4 regions of the Bradyrhizobium sp. B117 genome follow, and region 1 is predicted to be linked to each of the others. Evidence: riboswitches for the same ligand, from Rfam matches in the RefSeq annotation. Region 1 holds a riboswitch; each other region holds the start of a gene.
What was found. A riboswitch is a leader RNA that binds a small molecule or an ion and turns the genes downstream of it on or off. The one in region 1 is predicted to bind cobalamin.
Positions count from the first base shown of each region.

Region 1 (4,194 bases):
GCCGAATCAGTCGTTCCTCGATGCCTCGCGTACGGCTCCGGGACTCGTCGCCGGGGCCACTCGGAAAACGGCCGATGTTCAAGGGTATGCCGACACTGCCGCATTACCCTCTTAATGGGTTTGTCGCAGCACTCGATCGTGCCGGCTCGGCGTCGGCATGCTCACCAGTCAATCGCGCGATGCGCGGCCTGCACGCCGGATCAGACTTGGGCCCGAGGCATCTCCAGGCCCGGTCCCTTGAAGAGTGGCATGGAGAGCTGGTTCCCTCGCAGATCGGTGTTCTCTCACGGCGTCAGGTGCGCTGGGAGCAAAATCTCGCCAACTGGTACGCGCCGCTGAGCTCGACTGTCGCGGAGAGGCTCGAGTAGTCGTGCTGCCCGATTTTTGCCTGACGGGCTGAAGGCTGCGGGGAAAGGCTCGCGACTGTTGCGAAGGCGTAAGCACCGACACTTTAGGGCTAATATGTCTTGCAGTTACTCTGAGGCGGTCAGGAGCTGCGGCGCGATCTTGCTCTGCGCGACCATTAAACCGAGGGCTTTCGCTCCTTTCTTACTCTTCCCGTTCCTTGGGCTCCATCCGAGCGAACCAGGAGCCAGGAGGAAAGGCCGCGATACGCTTGGCAAAGGAGGATTGCGGCTCCCAATCTTGCCCTTCGCTCTTCTCGAAAGTGATGACCCCGTTATGGGTGTAAAAACGGGGCCCTGGGATATTACAGTTCACTAAAAGCAAAACGCGCCACAGATCACCTTTTTCGGTCGGCTTGTCCTTCTGCTTCGGCAAGTAGTCCACTCCAACAGGCTCAACGATAGTGCAGCGGCCCTGCCGCAGGAGATCGCCGAGCCGGCCCTGCGTGGTCGTCACGAAGTTGAAGTTGCTCGGATCATGCAGAAAGCGAAGATTTGCGTCCCTTTCGCCATCCTTGACTTCACTGGCGATCAACCCGAGCGCCAGGGCGTGCCAGCCCAATTCGATCGGCTTTGCATAGGTCGACGCAAGTTGAAACGTGCCGTCGAGCGCGATCCTCCAGGTGATAACGTACTGTTCGTCTAGTACATCATCCGCGTGCCTGGTCCACGAAACGAAAACATAGTCGTTTCCGTCAAGTTCGGCGACGCCCCACATTCGAGGGACGAACCGTGCAACTTTCGAGACGTTGGAGATAATTTGTTCTATTGTCTCACCGTCTTGCGCTCGCCACGTTGACTTGAATCTTTCGATATGGGGGCTCTCGATAGCGCGAGCACTGTTGCCAGTCACAGCCAGCCCGGCCAGGCAGATCAGGGATCGACCGAGACAAAACAATAACGCGCGTCTTCTAGACACTTTTCTCATGACTGTTGGCCTATCTGGTTTCATCCGCCCGTCATTCCAGAGCGGGCAACTTCAGCCTGTTATGCGCGAGCGCAAGAAGTTAGCGGCGACGCGACGGGGAGGCCGATGGTGTTCCGTGCGAGCAGGCGCTCCCGCTCTATGTCACGCGCCGCTAACTTCGTTGCCGGCGACAGCCTCAAGTTGCTGTGCTGGACATGCCCAGCAAGAGGAGACTGGGCATGCCGAAGACTTGCATTCCTCGTGCCAGGTTAATAGACGGCAATTCGCACCGCTTCTATGCCCCCTTTGTCGGCTTTCCGACTTGCGGGCGTCTCGATGTTTCCGTTCACCGCGGCTTATGCCACGCGCCGAATGTTCGGTGGGCGCAGCTGAACGCCTCGACCAAGTTCCTGATGAGAATTGGGAGCACGTTTGCCGCCACAGAACTGTTTGGCTCGCTATCGTTACCGGAGTGAGCTTTCGATCTCTGGCATGCCTCTGGGTACTCGCGGCCGAGAGGCCAGAGCGCGTTTGGCGCTTCTTTCGCGACATCCGGCACTCGCGCCGAGCATTTGGAGTCTGGCTGGCACTGCAAATCAACGTGCCGGTCAGGTATGTTGCTGACTTTGCCACGTGTCTTAGGCTTATGCAGCACGGATCCAGCTGGTCGAGAGCGCGGCTGGATGGCGGACACGCTCGAAGAACCTGCTGGGAAGCCTGGGACACGCATCAAATGCGTTCTGCTCCAGGCAGCAGTCCCGACCGCGGAAGCCGCTTTTATCCCCTCCACCGATCTGGCGTGCGGCCAGGGGGCAGCTGCGATGGTCATTACAATATCGCTGACTGAAGAGCGCATCTACATCGACTCAGCGATAAGGATGCGCGGTCATTCGCGTAGCGGATGTCGCAGCACCAGCTTGCGACATAATCTGAGAGGTTGACGGAAGACTTGTCTTGCCGATAATCCAAGTCGTCGAGGTTCTCCGGTCCCACTTGATCCGGAGCTAAGAGGGAAGCCGGTGACAATGCCGGCGCTGCCCCCGCAACTGTGAGCGGCAAGCCGCTGTCCAACGATGTCACTGAAGCCTGCGCGGCTTCGGGAAGGCCGGACAGAAGCGATGACCCGCGAGCCAGGAGACCTGCCCCGACAATTATTCGTCCACGGGCGGGGTGTCCCGGTGGTGCGTCAAGCAGCCGTCGCACCGCGCGACTTCCCCTGCCTGCGTCCGCCACGGCCTTTGCCCCCAACAAGGGGTTAACGCTATGTCTCTTCTCTCCCTTCCTGTTGCCACGCTTGGAACGCCACGCATCGGTCCAAGGCGCGAGCTCAAACTCGCTCTTGAAAGCTACTGGGCGGGAAAAACCAGCGAACAACAGTTGCTCGAGGACGCAGCTGGCCTGCGTGCCGCGAACTGGGCTCGTCAGAAATCTATCGGCGTCACGGTCATTCCATCGAACGATTTTTCGCTGTATGACCAAGTGCTCGACACAAGTGTCATGGTTGGCGCCATCCCGGAGATCTACGGCTCGAAAACCGAATCCGTTTCGCTCAAGACGTACTTCGCCATGGCCCGCGGATCACAATGCGACGATCAGGATGCGAGTTGCGGTCGCGGACCGCGCGGATTTGGCGCACCCGCGCAGGAGATGACCAAGTGGTTCGACACCAACTACCACTACATGGTTCCCCAGTTTCACCGGGGACAGACTTTCAGGCTATGCTCTCGCAAGCCGATCGAGGAGTATGAGGAAGCTAAGGCCCTTGGCTTTCAGACCCGTCCTGTCCTGATCGGGCCGGTCACATTCCTAAAGCTCGGCAAGAGTCTCGATCCTGCGTTCCAGCCACTCTCACTGCTGGATGAACTGATACCGATCTATATCGAGGTTCTGCAGGAATTTGCCAAACGTGGGGCAAATTGGGTTCAGTTCGACGAGCCCTGCCTGGTTCTTGATCTGGATGAGAGGGCGCGGCAATCTTTGCGACATGCCTATGATCGGCTCGCCAAGGAGGTGCCGGCCATCAAGATCTTAGTTGCCAGCTATTTCGGCGACCTCGGGGACAATCTGAACACCGCGTTGAGCCTGCCAGTTGCCGGACTACACCTCGACCTAGTTCGAGCGCCACAGTTGTTGGACCAGATCATCGCTGGCGGCCGAGGTGATCTCGTCATGTCGCTCGGTGTCGTCGACGGCCGGAATGTATGGCGGTCGAATTTGTCATCCCTGCGCCAGCGGCTCGAACCCGCGATTGCGAAGCTCGGCAAGGACCGTGTACAGATTGCCCCATCCTGCTCGCTGCTTCATGTGCCGGTCGATGTTGAACTTGAAACCGGGCTCGCTTCCGACGTCAAGAGCTGGCTTGCTTTCGCGGTCCAGAAGATGCGGGAGCTTGCGATCCTGGCGCGGGCACTCGCAGGCGACCAGAATGTTGCGCCAGCTCTTGCCGAGTCGGAATGTGCCGCGACTGTTCGCCGGACTTCGCCGAAAATTCGTGATGCCAATGTCGCTGTCCGGATGAAAGCGATCGATCAGACCATGCGTCGACGCGGGAGCCCATTTGCCCGTCGTGCCGAGATCCAAAGCAATCGTTTCGGACTACCGGCTTTTCCTACCACGACCATCGGATCGTTTCCGCAGACCACAGAGGTCCGAAATGCCCGTGCGGCGCATGCGCGAGGCGCGATAAGTGACGAGCAATACGACAGGTTCCTCAAGGAGGAGACTGCGCGCGCCGTACGTTGGCAGGAGGACATCGGTCTCGACGTCCTCGTGCACGGCGAGTTCGAGCGCAATGACATGGTGCAGTACTTCGGCGAGCACCTCGCCGGCTTCGCATTTACTAGGAGCGGATGGGTGCAGTCGTACGGCTCGCGCTGCGTCAGG
Region 1 is NZ_CP152414.1:8,112,497-8,116,690, reverse strand. Features, by position in the region: gene AAFG16_RS39160 (nodulate formation efficiency C protein) at 550-1,332, opposite strand; cobalamin riboswitch at 2,271-2,473, shown strand; gene metE (5-methyltetrahydropteroyltriglutamate--homocysteine S-methyltransferase) at 2,575-4,194, shown strand, end outside.

Region 2 (4,194 bases), 1.4 Mb from region 1:
AAGCGCAGCCTCGACACTGAAATCGCGGGTGCCGCTGCGCGGCTTGTCGGTGACGACGCCTGCCATCGCCTCCTGCGCCAGCGTGCCCGCGTCAACCACTTCCAGAGTCGAGCCGAGCTCGCGCGCCAGCACCGAGATCGCCGCGCCGCCGGAGGCAAAATTCGCCATCATCGCGATGGTCACTCCTTGCGGATAGGCGGATACGCCCTGCGCGACGATGCCGTGGTCGCCGGCAAAAACGATGATCGGCACCCGCGCGGCGCGCGGCTGCTCGGTCGCCTGCAGGCCCGCAAGCTCGATCGCGAGCTGCTCGAGCCGGCCGAGCGCGCCGGTCGGTTTTGTCAGCTGCGCCTGACGCGCAACCGCCGCCTCGCGATGGACCGCGGAGACGTCAGGGCACTTTTGGTAGACCCACTCGGGGAGCATGCTGCCTCGCTTAACACCCGCGCTTGAGAATATAGCTGTCCATGATCCAGCCATGCCGCTCGCGCGCTTCCTGCCGCGCGGCGACGATGCGCGGGCCGATCTCGGCGAGCACACCGGACATGATGATTTGATCGGGCATGCCGAGATAGGCGCCCCAATAGATATGAAGCCCCGCCGGATCGAGCGACTGGAATGCCGTGCCGCCGTCGAGCATCACCACCACGGTATCGACGCCTTGCGGCCAGCCGCCTTCGCGCAGGCGGCGTCCCGTCGTCACAAGGAAAGGCTCGCCGATCTCGTTGAGCGGCAATGCATGGGCCGCGCACAGCGCCTGTATCGAGGTGATGCCGGGCACGACCTCGATATCAGGCAACGGATTGAGCCGGCGCGCGATGCGCAGCGAGGAATCGTAGAGCGAGGGATCGCCCCAGATCAGCAGCGCAACCTTGCCGTCACGCCCGAGATGATCCGCGATCGTCTGCGACCATGTCGCGGCGACCGCATCGTGCCAATCATCCACGCCCTTGCGGTAATCGGCTTCGCCCGCGTCGCGCACGGGGAGATCGAACTCGGCAATGCGGGTCTTGTCGCTGGTGAGCACATCCGCGCAGATCGTGCGCCTGAGATCGGCGAGATCGGATTTCGCGGTGCCCTTGCGCGGGATCAGGATCAGATCGGCGGCATTGATGGCTTGAATGGCGGCGCGCGTGAGCTGCCCGGGATCGCCGCAACCGATGCCTATCAGGGAGAGCGTGAGCATCGCGAGCGCGAGGGGCGGCCATGACGGCCGCCCCTTAATCTCTTACGCCGCGTTGTGCAGGCGCGGAGTGACGAGGCCCGGCGCCGTAACACCGCGCAGCGACTTCGCCAGCGCTAGCACCGCGAGATCGGCAAGCGGCTCGATCACGATGACCAGCGCATAGGACGCCGCGAACGTCGCGATATTGGCGAGGTTGCTCATCGCAAAGCCAGAGCCATAGAGCGCCCAGAATGCCACCCAGGCGATCACACCGGCCTGGTAGGTCGTCGAGAGCGCCAGCGCCTGGCGATACCTGAGGTCCACATAGGCGGTGTTGCGCGAGATGATCCGCGTGGCGATCGCCTGGATCCCGAACAGCGGCACCAGCAGCGTCGTGACGTTCATGCCGTATTGCGGCAGGTCGGCGGGCTCGAAGAACACGCCCTGGAGCAGCAGGCCGAGCGCGAGACCGAAGGCGGCGGGCGCAGCGCCGAACAACAGGAACAGGGTCGAACCGAGGATGAAGTGCACCTCGGAGACGCCGACCGGGAAGTGCGGCAGGATCTCGAAGAAGGTGAAGACGAGGCCGGTGGTGGCGAGCGTCCGCACCGCGAACGATACGACGCCCTGCTCGCGCACGGTCTCGGCCGCGAGCTTCAAGGCAACGCCGCCTGCGGCGATGCCGGTTGCGTAACTCAATACGAGCTTGGCGCCGGTCACGACGCCGGGTTCGATATGCATGGCTCAGTTCCTTCCTGCCGTCACACCCGACGGCCTTGGCCTCAAAACATGCACGGCCGGTCTCCTGGCTCGCGGTTCGCTGGGGTTCTCCGGCCTTCCCGGACCTTGCGGCCCAGTGGCTGATCGGAGCCCCTCACCGCTTACAGTCGCGGGGGCGGCTGGGGTTTTGGGCGCCGCAACTGGGTCCGCCCATCCCCATTCCCGATTATGCTCCGGCGCTTTGCGCCGCGTTGAGCACCATGCCTCTCCTGTGTGCCCCTTCCGCCAGCCGGGCGTCAAGGGCCGAGAGGCAGCCCGGGCCATCATGACGGATAATCCCCCGCCAGCGCGCCGAACAGGATAACGGCCGCCGTGGAAGCCGCCCCGCCCCGCGCAAGCTGCTCGGCAAGCTCGGCAATCGTGGTGCGTACCAGCCGCTCGTCGGCGCGGCCAAGGGATTCGGCGAACAGCGCGGGGGTATCAGGGGCGAGACCGTGCGCGATCAATTTTGCGGCAAGATCCGGGAAGGTGCGGCGGCCCATATAGACCACGGTCGTCGCTTCGGGGTCGGCCAGCGCCGTCCAGTTGAGATTTTGGGGCAGCTCGCCGGTGACGTCGGCCCCGGTGACGAACTGCACCCGGCGCGAGGTATGGCGCCGGGTCAGGGGAATGCCGGCTTGCGCGGCGGCGACGCAGGCCGAGGTGACGCCGGGAACGATCTCGTAGCCGATGCCGGCATCGCGCAGAGTCTCCAGCTCCTCCTCAAGCCGGCCGAAGATGCCGGCATCGCCGGACTTCAACCGCACCACGCGCGCTCCGGTTGCGGCGTAGTCGACCAGGAGTCGGTTGACGTGGTGCTGCCTGGTCGAGGGCCGCCCTGCCCGCTTCCCCACCGCAACGAGATTGGCGCCGGGCCGCGCCAGATCGAGGATCGCGCCGGAGGCAAGGTCGTCATAGAGCACGACGTCAGCCTCGCGCAGCCGCGCGGCGCCCTTCACGGTGAGGAGCTCGGGATCGCCGGGGCCGGCGGAGACGAAGGAGACAAAACCGCTCACCGGTCCTCCGCGATCAGATGAAAGAACGTGCCGGTGGCGTGGCCACGCCGCGAGCCGGTCTCGGCGATGACCGCGCCGGTTGCATCATGCACGACCGCCAAGGGCGTGTCAGGCTGCGCAAGGATCGTCGAATAGTGGAATTCGTGACCGCGCAAGCGCGCACCCGCCTGATGCCCCGGCATGGGCACTGCGAGCGCGGCGAGACGATAGCCGAGATGCATGCGGCGCCTGGCAAAGCTCGTCTCCAGGCCAAGCAGGCCCGTCATCTCGTGGCGGACGCCGTCGGCATCGGTCAAAGCGGTGCCCAGCACCATATAGCCTCCGCATTCGCCGTGCACCGGCCGTGTTTCGGCGAAGGCGCGCAAGCCGCTGCGAAACCGCGCACTGGCCGCGATCGTGCCGGCATGGAGCTCGGGATAGCCGCCGGGCAGCCAGCACACATCGGCGCTCATATCAGGGCCTTCATCGGCGAGCGGCGAGAATGTCGCAATCTCCGCGCCAGCCGCGCGCCATGCTTCCAGCATGTGCGGATAGACGAAGGAGAACGCGGCGTCGCGCGCCAGCGCAATGCGCTGGCCGGGCGGCGTCACGTTGAGGCCGTTCGACGCGGCTTGCGGCGACCAGCTCGCTGCCGATCGCAGCACCGCATCGAGATCGACATGCTCGGCGACGAAGCGCGCGGCCTCGTCGATCAGCTTGCCGATCTCGGCCTGCTCCTCGGCCTGAACCAGGCCGAGATGCCGCTTCGGCAGCGAGATCTCGGCGTGGCGCGGCAGCGCGCCGAACACGGCGATGCCGGCATCGTTGAGCGCACGGCGCACCAGGTCCTCGTGGCGCGGGCTGGCGACACGATTGAGCACGACACCGGCAAGCCGCACGCCGGGGCGATAGTCGCGCAGACCTGCGGCGATCGCCGCCGCCGTCTGCGCCTGGCCGGAGGGATCGATCACCAGCACGACCGGCCAGCCCAGCATCTCCGCGATGTCGGCGGTGGCGCCGGTGCCGGTGACGCCGCGCGCGGCGACGCCGTCGAACAGGCCCATCGAGCCCTCCGCGAGCACGACATCGGCATCCGCACCGCGGCTGACGAGATGGGCGATCGTGCCACGATCCATCGCCCAGCTATCGACATTGACGGAAGCGCGGCCCGTCGCGGCGGCATGAAAGGCGGGATCGATATAGTCGGGCCCGCTCTTGAAGCATTGCACGTTCAATCCGCGATGGCGCCAGGCGCGCGCGAGCGCCAGCGTCAGC
Region 2 is NZ_CP152414.1:6,673,770-6,677,963, forward strand. Features, by position in the region: gene cobT (nicotinate-nucleotide--dimethylbenzimidazole phosphoribosyltransferase) at 1-426, opposite strand, end outside; gene cobF (precorrin-6A synthase (deacetylating)) at 437-1,186, opposite strand; gene AAFG16_RS32460 (energy-coupling factor ABC transporter permease) at 1,229-1,906, opposite strand; cobalamin riboswitch at 1,943-2,163, opposite strand; gene cobA (uroporphyrinogen-III C-methyltransferase) at 2,209-2,940, opposite strand; gene AAFG16_RS32470 (cobyrinate a,c-diamide synthase) at 2,937-4,194, opposite strand, start outside.
Region 2: linked by a shared signal. The riboswitch ahead of AAFG16_RS32460 (energy-coupling factor ABC transporter permease) and the one ahead of metE (5-methyltetrahydropteroyltriglutamate--homocysteine S-methyltransferase) in region 1 are both predicted to bind cobalamin.

Region 3 (4,194 bases), 1.4 Mb from region 1:
GGCAGCCGCGCCTTGCGTGACGACGCGTGGGCCGAGGCGACATCGGCGCGGCTTGTTCGCGATTGTGTCCGTCTCGATGAGATGGCGCGCGGGCAAGGATGGACGCTTGTTGGTGGCGCGCCGTTGTTTCGTCTCTACGAGACGCCAGATGCACTCGCGGCGCAGGAGAAACTTGCGCGTAGCCATGTCTGGTCGCGCGTGTTCGCGAAAGAGCCGACATGGCTGCGGCTCGGGCTTCCCGGCAGCGAAGCCGAGTGGATGCGCCTCGCCGAAATCCTAGCGCGCTAGCGCGAGCAGGCCCTCGACATCGAGATGTTTTTCGATGTGATCGGCGAGGGCGTCGAGCGCGCTTTCGACGCGGGCTTGATATGGCTCGTCTCCGGCGGGGATGTCGAGCTTCGTCAAAAACGCCTTGCGAAAATCATCCGACGTGAACAGGCCATGCAGATAGCTGCCCTGCACGCGGCCATCCCGGGAGATCGCGCCTTCCGGCGCGCCGTTCAGTTTCGCGAACGGCCGGGCACGATCGGGCCCCTCGGTACGGCCGATGTGGATCTCGTAGGCTTCGATCGGCTGATCCGTCGCAGCGTGGACGGCTACAACCCGCGTCAACGTCTTCTGCGGGCTCATGACCGTCTCAACATCGAGAAGCCCGAGGCCCGGCGTGTCGCCTGCGGGGCCTTCAATGCCATCGGGGTCGGCAACGCTGCGGCCCAGCATCTGATAGCCGCCGCAGAGGCCGAGCACATGGCCGCCGCGGCGATGATGCGCCAAGAGATCGATGTCCCAGCCCTGCGCGCGCAAAAAGGCGAGATCGCCGCGGGTGGACTTTGAGCCGGGGATGATCACGAGCCTGACATCGCCGGGGATCGCTTCGCCCGGGCGTACCATCACCAAGTCAACGCCAGGCTCGAGCTTGAGCGGATCGAGATCGTCGAAGTTGGCGATGCGCGAGAGCGCAAGGCAGGCGATCTTGCACTGGCCGGGCTTGCGCGCGTCACTGAGGCCCAGCGCATCCTCGGCCGGCAGTTCGCCCGCACGGGCGAACCAGGGCAGCACGCCGAGGCCGCGCCACGCGGTCTTCTGTTCGATCAGCCTGTAGCCGTCGTCGAACAGCGTGGGATCGCCGCGGAACTTGTTGATGACAAAGCCCCGGATCATCGCGGCATCATCCGGGTCGATCACCGTCTTGATGCCGACGAGCTGGGCGATGACGCCGCCGCGGTCGATATCGCCAACGAGCACGACCGGCACATCGGCCTTGCGCGCAAAGCCCATATTGGCGATGTCGGCCTTGCGCAAATTCACCTCGGCCGGGCTGCCGGCGCCTTCGACCAGCACTAGATCAGCACGCCCCTTGAGCCGCTCAAAGCTCTCCAGCACGGCGCCCATCAGCTGTGGCTTCATCGCGGCGTATTCGCGCGCCCGCGCCGTCGCGATGCGTTTGCCATGCACGACGATTTGCGCGCCGACGTCGGTCTCGGGCTTCAGCAGCACCGGGTTCATGTCGGTGTGCGGCTCGACGCCGGCGGCGAGCGCCTGCAATGCCTGCGCGCGGCCGATCTCGCCGCCATCGACGGTAACGGCCGCGTTGTTCGACATGTTCTGCGGCTTGAAGGGAAGCACGCGCAAGGCCCGCCGTGTGAAGGCGCGCGCGAGACCGGCGACGATGAGCGACTTGCCCACGTCCGAGCCGGCCCCCTGGATCATCAGCGCGCGTGCCATCGACTTCAGAACTCGACGCCGGCCTGCGCCTTGATGCCGGAGCGGAACGGATGCTTGACCAGCGTCATCTCGGTGACGAGATCGGCGATCTCGATCAGCTCGTCCTTGGCGTTGCGCCCGGTGAGCACGACATGCGTCATCGGCGGCTTCGAGGTTGTCAGGAACTCGACGACCTCGGCGATATCGAGATAGTCGTAGCGCAGCGCGATGTTGATCTCGTCGAGCACGACCATGCGCAGGTTCTCGTCTGATATCAGCTCCTTGGCCTTCTCCCAGCCGGCGCGCGCCGCCGCGATGTCACGGGCGCGGTCCTGCGTTTCCCACGTAAAACCTTCGCCCATGGCGTGGAACTGGCAGAGCTCACCGAAATGGCCGGTGAGCAGGCGCCGCTCGCCGGTGTCCCAGGCACCCTTGATGAACTGCACCACGGCGCAGGGGAAGCCATGGGCGACGCAGCGCACGATCATGCCGAAGGCCGACGACGACTTGCCCTTGCCGGCGCCGGTGTGGACGATGATGAGGCCCTTCTCGCCGCTCTTGGTCGCCATGATCTTGTCGCGGGCGGCCTTCTTCTTCGCCATTTTCTGGGCGTGCCGGGCGTCGGTTTCCTCAGCTGGTTGGGTATCCGGTTCAGGCGTCATTGGTCCCGGTCCTTCGGCTTGACAAGAGGCGGCCGGGGGCAAATGGTGGCCCGGCACTGGTTCCTGTCCTATGACAGGCGAAGAGGGAATGCGATAGGGTCCGAATCGGCAAGATTTGGGTCCAAAATGCAGCCGCCCCCGCGACCGTGACCGGAGAGATGCCCGAAGCCACTGATCCCCCGGGATCGGGAAGGCGGGGATCGAAGGGCCAAAACCCTGCTCCGCAAGCCGGGAGACCTGCCAGCGCGGACGAGTTTTGGACCGGCGGACGGGGTGTTCCGCGACGGGGGAACGGGCCTTCAGGAGAATGGTCCGTGTGCCTCTTCGCCTCCCGCTGTTATTCTGGAAGAGGCGATGACCGTCACACTTCACGTCTGCATCACCTGCCGCGCCGGCCAGACGCTTGGCGAGGGCGAGACGACGCCCGGCAAGCGCCTGCACGGCGCGATCCTCGAGGCCGGCGTGCCCGAGGGCGTCCGCGTGGTTCCCGTCGAATGCCTCTCTGCATGCAGCCAGGGCTGCTCGGTCGCGCTGAGCGCGCCGGGGCGCTGGTCCTATGTCTATGGCCGCCTGTCGGATGCGAATGCGCAAGACGTGATCGCCGGTGCTGCGGCCTATGCGGCCGCGCCCGACGGCCTCGTGCCCTGGCGCAGCCGGCCCGAAATCTTCCGCAAGCAGTCGCTTGCCCGCATTCCCCCCATTGCCGTGTTGCCGGAGGCCGCCGAATGAACTCGCTCGCAAAAGTCCCTGTGACGGTGGTCACGGGCTTCCTCGGCTCCGGCAAGACGACGCTGATCCAGCATCTGCTCAGCAATGCCAATGGCAAGAAGCTCGCCGTGCTCGTCAACGAGTTCGGCAGCGAGGGCGTCGATGGTGAGATTTTGAAGTCCTGCGCCGACGCCAATTGCCCGGAGGAGAACATCGTCGAGCTCGCCAATGGCTGCATCTGCTGCACCGTCGCCGATGATTTCATTCCGACCATGGAGCAGCTGCTGGCGCGGCCGGTGCGGCCCGATCACATCCTGATCGAGACCTCGGGCCTGGCGCTGCCAAAACCGCTGCTGAAGGCATTCGATTGGCCGGAGATCCGCTCGCGCATCACCGTCGACGGCGTGATCGCGCTCGCCGATGCCGAGGCCGTTGCCGCCGGTCGCTTCGCGCCCGATCCGGATGCGGTCGAAGCCCAGCGCGCCGCCGACGAAAATCTCGATCACGAGACGCCGCTGTCGGAAGTGTTCGAGGACCAGATCGCCTGCGCCGACATCGTGCTGCTGACCAAGGCCGATCTCGCCGGTAGCGCCGGCATCGAAGCCGCCAAGGCCGCGATCGCCGCCGAGATGCCGCGCCGCGTGCCGATGCTTCCCGTCACCGACGGCGCGATCGACGCGCGCGTCATCCTCGGGCTCGGCGCTGCCGCCGAGAACGATCTCGCCGCGCGCCCCTCGCACCATGACGGCGAGGAAGAGCACGAGCACGATGATTTCGCATCGGTCGTGATCGACCTTCCGGAAGTTGCGGATGTCGATGTGCTGGTCGCGTCAGTGCAGAAGCTCGCGCGCGAACAGAATGTGCTGCGCGCCAAGGGCTATATCGCGGTCGCGGGCAAGCCGATGCGCCTGCTGTTGCAGGCCGTCGGCGAGCGCGTTCGCCACCAGTTCGACAAGCCCTGGGGCGCGGGCCTCAGGCAGTCAAAACTCGTCGTGATCGGCGAGCATGGCGATATCGACGAGGCCGCGATCAAGGCGGGATTGGGAGTCTGATGCACGTCGTCTTCCGCGAGAGCCGGGGTCTCGAGGAGACCGCGACACCAAGGGACATCGGCCAGGAC
Region 3 is NZ_CP152414.1:6,687,496-6,691,689, reverse strand. Features, by position in the region: gene cobD (threonine-phosphate decarboxylase CobD) at 1-288, shown strand, start outside; gene AAFG16_RS32535 (cobyric acid synthase) at 277-1,725, opposite strand; gene cobO (cob(I)yrinic acid a,c-diamide adenosyltransferase) at 1,731-2,366, opposite strand; cobalamin riboswitch at 2,407-2,626, shown strand; gene AAFG16_RS32525 (DUF1636 domain-containing protein) at 2,721-3,095, shown strand; gene cobW (cobalamin biosynthesis protein CobW) at 3,092-4,126, shown strand; gene cobN (cobaltochelatase subunit CobN) at 4,126-4,194, shown strand, end outside.
Region 3: linked by a shared signal. The riboswitch ahead of AAFG16_RS32525 (DUF1636 domain-containing protein) and the one ahead of metE (5-methyltetrahydropteroyltriglutamate--homocysteine S-methyltransferase) in region 1 are both predicted to bind cobalamin.

Region 4 (4,194 bases), 1.4 Mb from region 1:
ACCCGATCTCCTGATCTTCGGCGAGATGGGCATCGGCAACACCACGACATCGGCGGCGATCGCCGCGAGCCTGCTCGCCGTCAGCGCCGAGGAGATCGCAGGCAGCGGCACCGGTGTCGATGCGGCGGGCCGCGCGCACAAGGCGCGGGTGATCGATGCTGCGATTGCACGCCACGGCGTTGCGAGCGCGGCGCCCGAAAAAATCCTGTGCGCCGTCGGCGGGCTTGAGATCGCGGCGATTTGCGGCGCCATCATTGCGGCTGCGCAGCGCCGCATCCCCGTGCTGATCGACGGCTTCATCGTGTCAGTCGCGGCGCTCACGGCAGCGCGGCTCAATCCGTCCTGCCAGCCGTTCCTGCTGCCCTCGCATCAATCCGCGGAGCAGGGACATCGACTGGTGCTGCGTGCATTGAACGTGCAGCCGCTGATCAGCCTCGATCTGAGGCTCGGCGAGGGATCGGGCGCCGCCATCGCGCTGCCGCTGGTTCGGTCGGCCTGCGCACTTCACAACGGCATGGCGACGTTCGCGCAGGCCAACGTGCCGGATCGGCCTAAAGTGCGATGAGATCATCGCGCTTTAGGGTGTTGTTTGAGCATGATCTTTTCGGAAAACCGCTGCGCACTTTTCCGGATCATGCATAGCTGATCCGCTGATTGACGGAAACGACGCGCCAGCCTGTGGCAAGCCGGTCGATCCGGGTCAGCGACAGCGGATCGATGACGAAGCGCAGGGCTGCCTGCGGCGTCAGGTCGAGCGCGATGCAGAGCGCAGCGCGGATCGTGCCAGAATGGACGACAAGCGCTGCTGACCCAGTGCCAATCCGCGAGAGACCCAGCCGGACGCGCGCGACCTGATCCTCGAAGCTCTCGCCGCCCGGCGGCTTTCCACGCGCGGGATCGCTCCAGAACTGCGCATAGGCCTCGCCGCCGGTCGCGGCGAGCTCGTCATGCCGATGGCCGGTCCAGTCGCCAAAATCCTGCTCGCTGAACTCCCTCACCAGCGTCGGCTCCAGCCCCAGCGCCCGCGCGGTCTCGGCCGTGCGCCGCGACGGGCTGGAATAGCTCGCAGCATCCCGCGGCAGACGCTGCCGCAGCGCCTCGAGTTGTGCGCGATCGCGCAGATCGGCCGGCGCGTCGGCGGCGTGGATCGTCCCTTTGACGCCGTCGACGGGCGCATGTCTGATCAGCCAGAGGAAGGTCTCGCCTTCCATGCTCATCTCCAAGGAAATTGGGTGCTGTGGCAATAACGCCGCAGCTTGCACATTGACTCTGTCTTGGTCGTAATCCTAGATGCCTTTGACGGTTTCCCCGAGAGGGGATGAAAAGGGAATGCGGTGCGGGGACATTGTCCCCAATGCCGTAGCTGCCCCCGCAACTGTAAGCGGTGAATCCTTCGTCAGAAGCCACTGGGTCCTCGGTCCCGGGAAGGCGACGAAGCGGTCACGACCCGCGAGCCAGGAGACCTGCCGTCAGCCGTGGTCACACGCGAAGATGTCGGTCGGGGAGTACAGACATTCGGCTTCATCGGAAGGCTCAAAGCCTGATGATGGGACCTTGGTTCGCTGTGACGTGCCACTGACGTCATACCGAGGTCCAAAACCGTGTCTTCCATCCGTATCGTACGACCGCGCGCCTTGCTGCTCGCCTCCGCGTCGCTCGTGTCACTTGTTGCCGCCGATATGCCTGCCGCGCTGGCGCAGCAGGCCCGCGAACCCCTGCCGCCCGTTGAAGTCTCCCCCGCCCAATCCCGCAAGCAGGCCAAGCCGGCCGGCCGGGACGCGCAGAGCCCACGCCGCGCAACAGCGCGCAGGCCGGCGGCCGCATCGGCGGCGGCCAAGCCCGCCGTGCCGGCCGCAGCAGCGCAGACGCCACTCAACACCAATGTGGTGGCCGAGAGCGCTTCGCGACTCGGCCTGACCGTGCAGGAGACGCCCGCGACCGTCGAGGTCATCTCGGCGAAAACAATGCAGGAGCAGGGCTATCACACCGTGTCGGAGGTGGCCCAGGGCGCCGTCGGTGTCACCTCCGGCGACAATCCGGCCGAGCCAGCGGCCTTCTCGATGCGTGGCTTCACCAACAGCCAGATCAACATGCTCTACAACGGCATCAAGATCGGTCCGCAGAACATGACCTCGCGGATCACGGATACGGCCAATCTCGCAGCCGTGGAATTTTTGAAAGGTCCGGCCTCGCTGATGTCCGGCGAAGGTGCCGCCGGTGGCGCAATCAACCTGGTCACGAAGCAGCCGCACACCGGGCCGATCCGGAATGAGGCTGACTTCTTTTGGGATTCGCTCAACTCGTTCGGCGTCCACTACGGCTCGGGCGGCAGCACCAACGTGCAGGGGCTCGACTACCGCTTCGACATCAGCCGTTCCTCGCTCAACGGCTTTGCCGACGACACCAACACCAAGATGCTCGATATCTCCGGCCAGCTCAACTACCGCATCTCCGACAGCCTCAAGATCTGGGGCGCGATCGAGTATCGCGAAGATCGCGGCAAGGCCTATTGGGGCGCGCCGCTGGTGCCGATCGCCTTCAGCGGCTCGCATGCGACGAGCGGCATCGTTTCGGGCAATTACGTCTCCAACTACAACGGAACCAACCTCGGCGCTGTCACCATCGATGACCGCACCTTCAATACCAACAACTACAACGTCTTCGACAATCGCAACGTCGCGCAAGAAGTGTGGCTGCGCGGAGGCTTCGAGCTGAAGCTCGCGCCCGACCTGACACTGAAGAGCCAGGTCTATGGCTATGGCGCCGAGCGCACCTGGTTCAACAACGAGGTCGAGGCATTCAACTCTGTCTCGAATCTCGTCAATCGCGAGCGCTTTTACGTCGCGCACAGCCAGCGTTTGGTCGGCAACATCACCGATCTGATCTGGGACACGAACATCGCCGGCTTCGACAACCGGCTGGTCACGACACTGTCGTCAAGCTATCTGGATTTTGTCAGGCCCGGTGCTGCGAACTTCCCCGGCGACGCCGTTTCGCTCGTCGATCCCGCCCGCGGCTATTACGGCCTGCTCACGATCCAGCAACAGACCGCGCGCATCGACAATGAGGCGCTGTCGTTCGAGGACCGCTTGAAGCTGACGCGCAGCTTTGCGCTGGTCGGGGGCCTCCGCGTCGAGCATATCGGGCTTGACCGCAACTGGACCGACGTCAACGGCCTGGTGAAGGCTGGCTTCCCGTTCACGAAGGACTGGGTCCCGACGACGGGCCGCATCGGCTACACCTGGGATGCCGTGCCCGGCCTGACCTTCTTCAGCCAGTACGCCACCGGCGCCGACGTTTCCGCCAACAACATCTTCCTGCTTGGGCCGGCCCAGCCGCTCGACCTGACCACCGCACGCACCTATGAGACCGGCGTCAAGCACCTGTTCTGGGACAACAGGGCGGAGTGGTCGTTCTCCGCCTACGACATCCTGCGCAAGAACGTCTACGCGGCAGCCGGCGGCCAGACGCTCAACGTTGCGGGACGACAGGAATCGAAGGGTGTGGAGCTTGCAGCCGCGGTGCGCCCGATCGAGCCGCTGCGTCTCTGGGGCAACATCGCCTATGTCGATGCGCGCTATGCCGACTACAATTTCGTCGGCGGCTCGTTCTCCGGCAATACGCCGCCGAATGTGCCGCGCATCGTCGCCAATGCCGGCGCGTCGTACCGGTTCTTCACGCCCTGGCCGGTGGAGCTCGGCATCACCGGTCGCCATGTCAGCGACCGCTACAACACCGACGCCAATGTCGTGACATTGAAGGCCTATACCATTGCCGACGTCTATGCCTTCGTGGACATCCCGAAGACGGTCTTCAACGCGGTCGATCAGGCGCGCCTGACCTTCCGCGTGCGCAACATCGCCGACAAGCGGTACGCGATCTGGGGTGATCCGTTCTATCCCGACCAGATCCTCCTGGGCGCGCCGCGCACCTATGAACTCTCCGCCGCGTTCAAATGGTAGGGCGCTGATCCCATGATGGGCGCGATCGTCCTGCTGCACCGCTGGCTCGGGGTCGCGTTCTGCCTGCTGTTCGCGATGTGGTTCGCGAGCGGAATCGTGATGCACTTCGTTCCGTATCCGTCGCTGACGGAAGCGGAGCGGTTTGTCGGATTGGCGCCGGTCGATCCTGCGGAGGTGAGGATCACGGTCGCCGCAGCCGTGGCGGCAAGCGGGGTTGCGGATGCGACGCGCG
Region 4 is NZ_CP152414.1:6,669,508-6,673,701, reverse strand. Features, by position in the region: gene cobT (nicotinate-nucleotide--dimethylbenzimidazole phosphoribosyltransferase) at 1-565, shown strand, start outside; gene AAFG16_RS32445 (histidine phosphatase family protein) at 633-1,211, opposite strand; cobalamin riboswitch at 1,284-1,486, shown strand; gene AAFG16_RS32440 (TonB-dependent receptor) at 1,602-3,962, shown strand; gene AAFG16_RS32435 (PepSY domain-containing protein) at 3,975-4,194, shown strand, end outside.
Region 4: linked by a shared signal. The riboswitch ahead of AAFG16_RS32440 (TonB-dependent receptor) and the one ahead of metE (5-methyltetrahydropteroyltriglutamate--homocysteine S-methyltransferase) in region 1 are both predicted to bind cobalamin.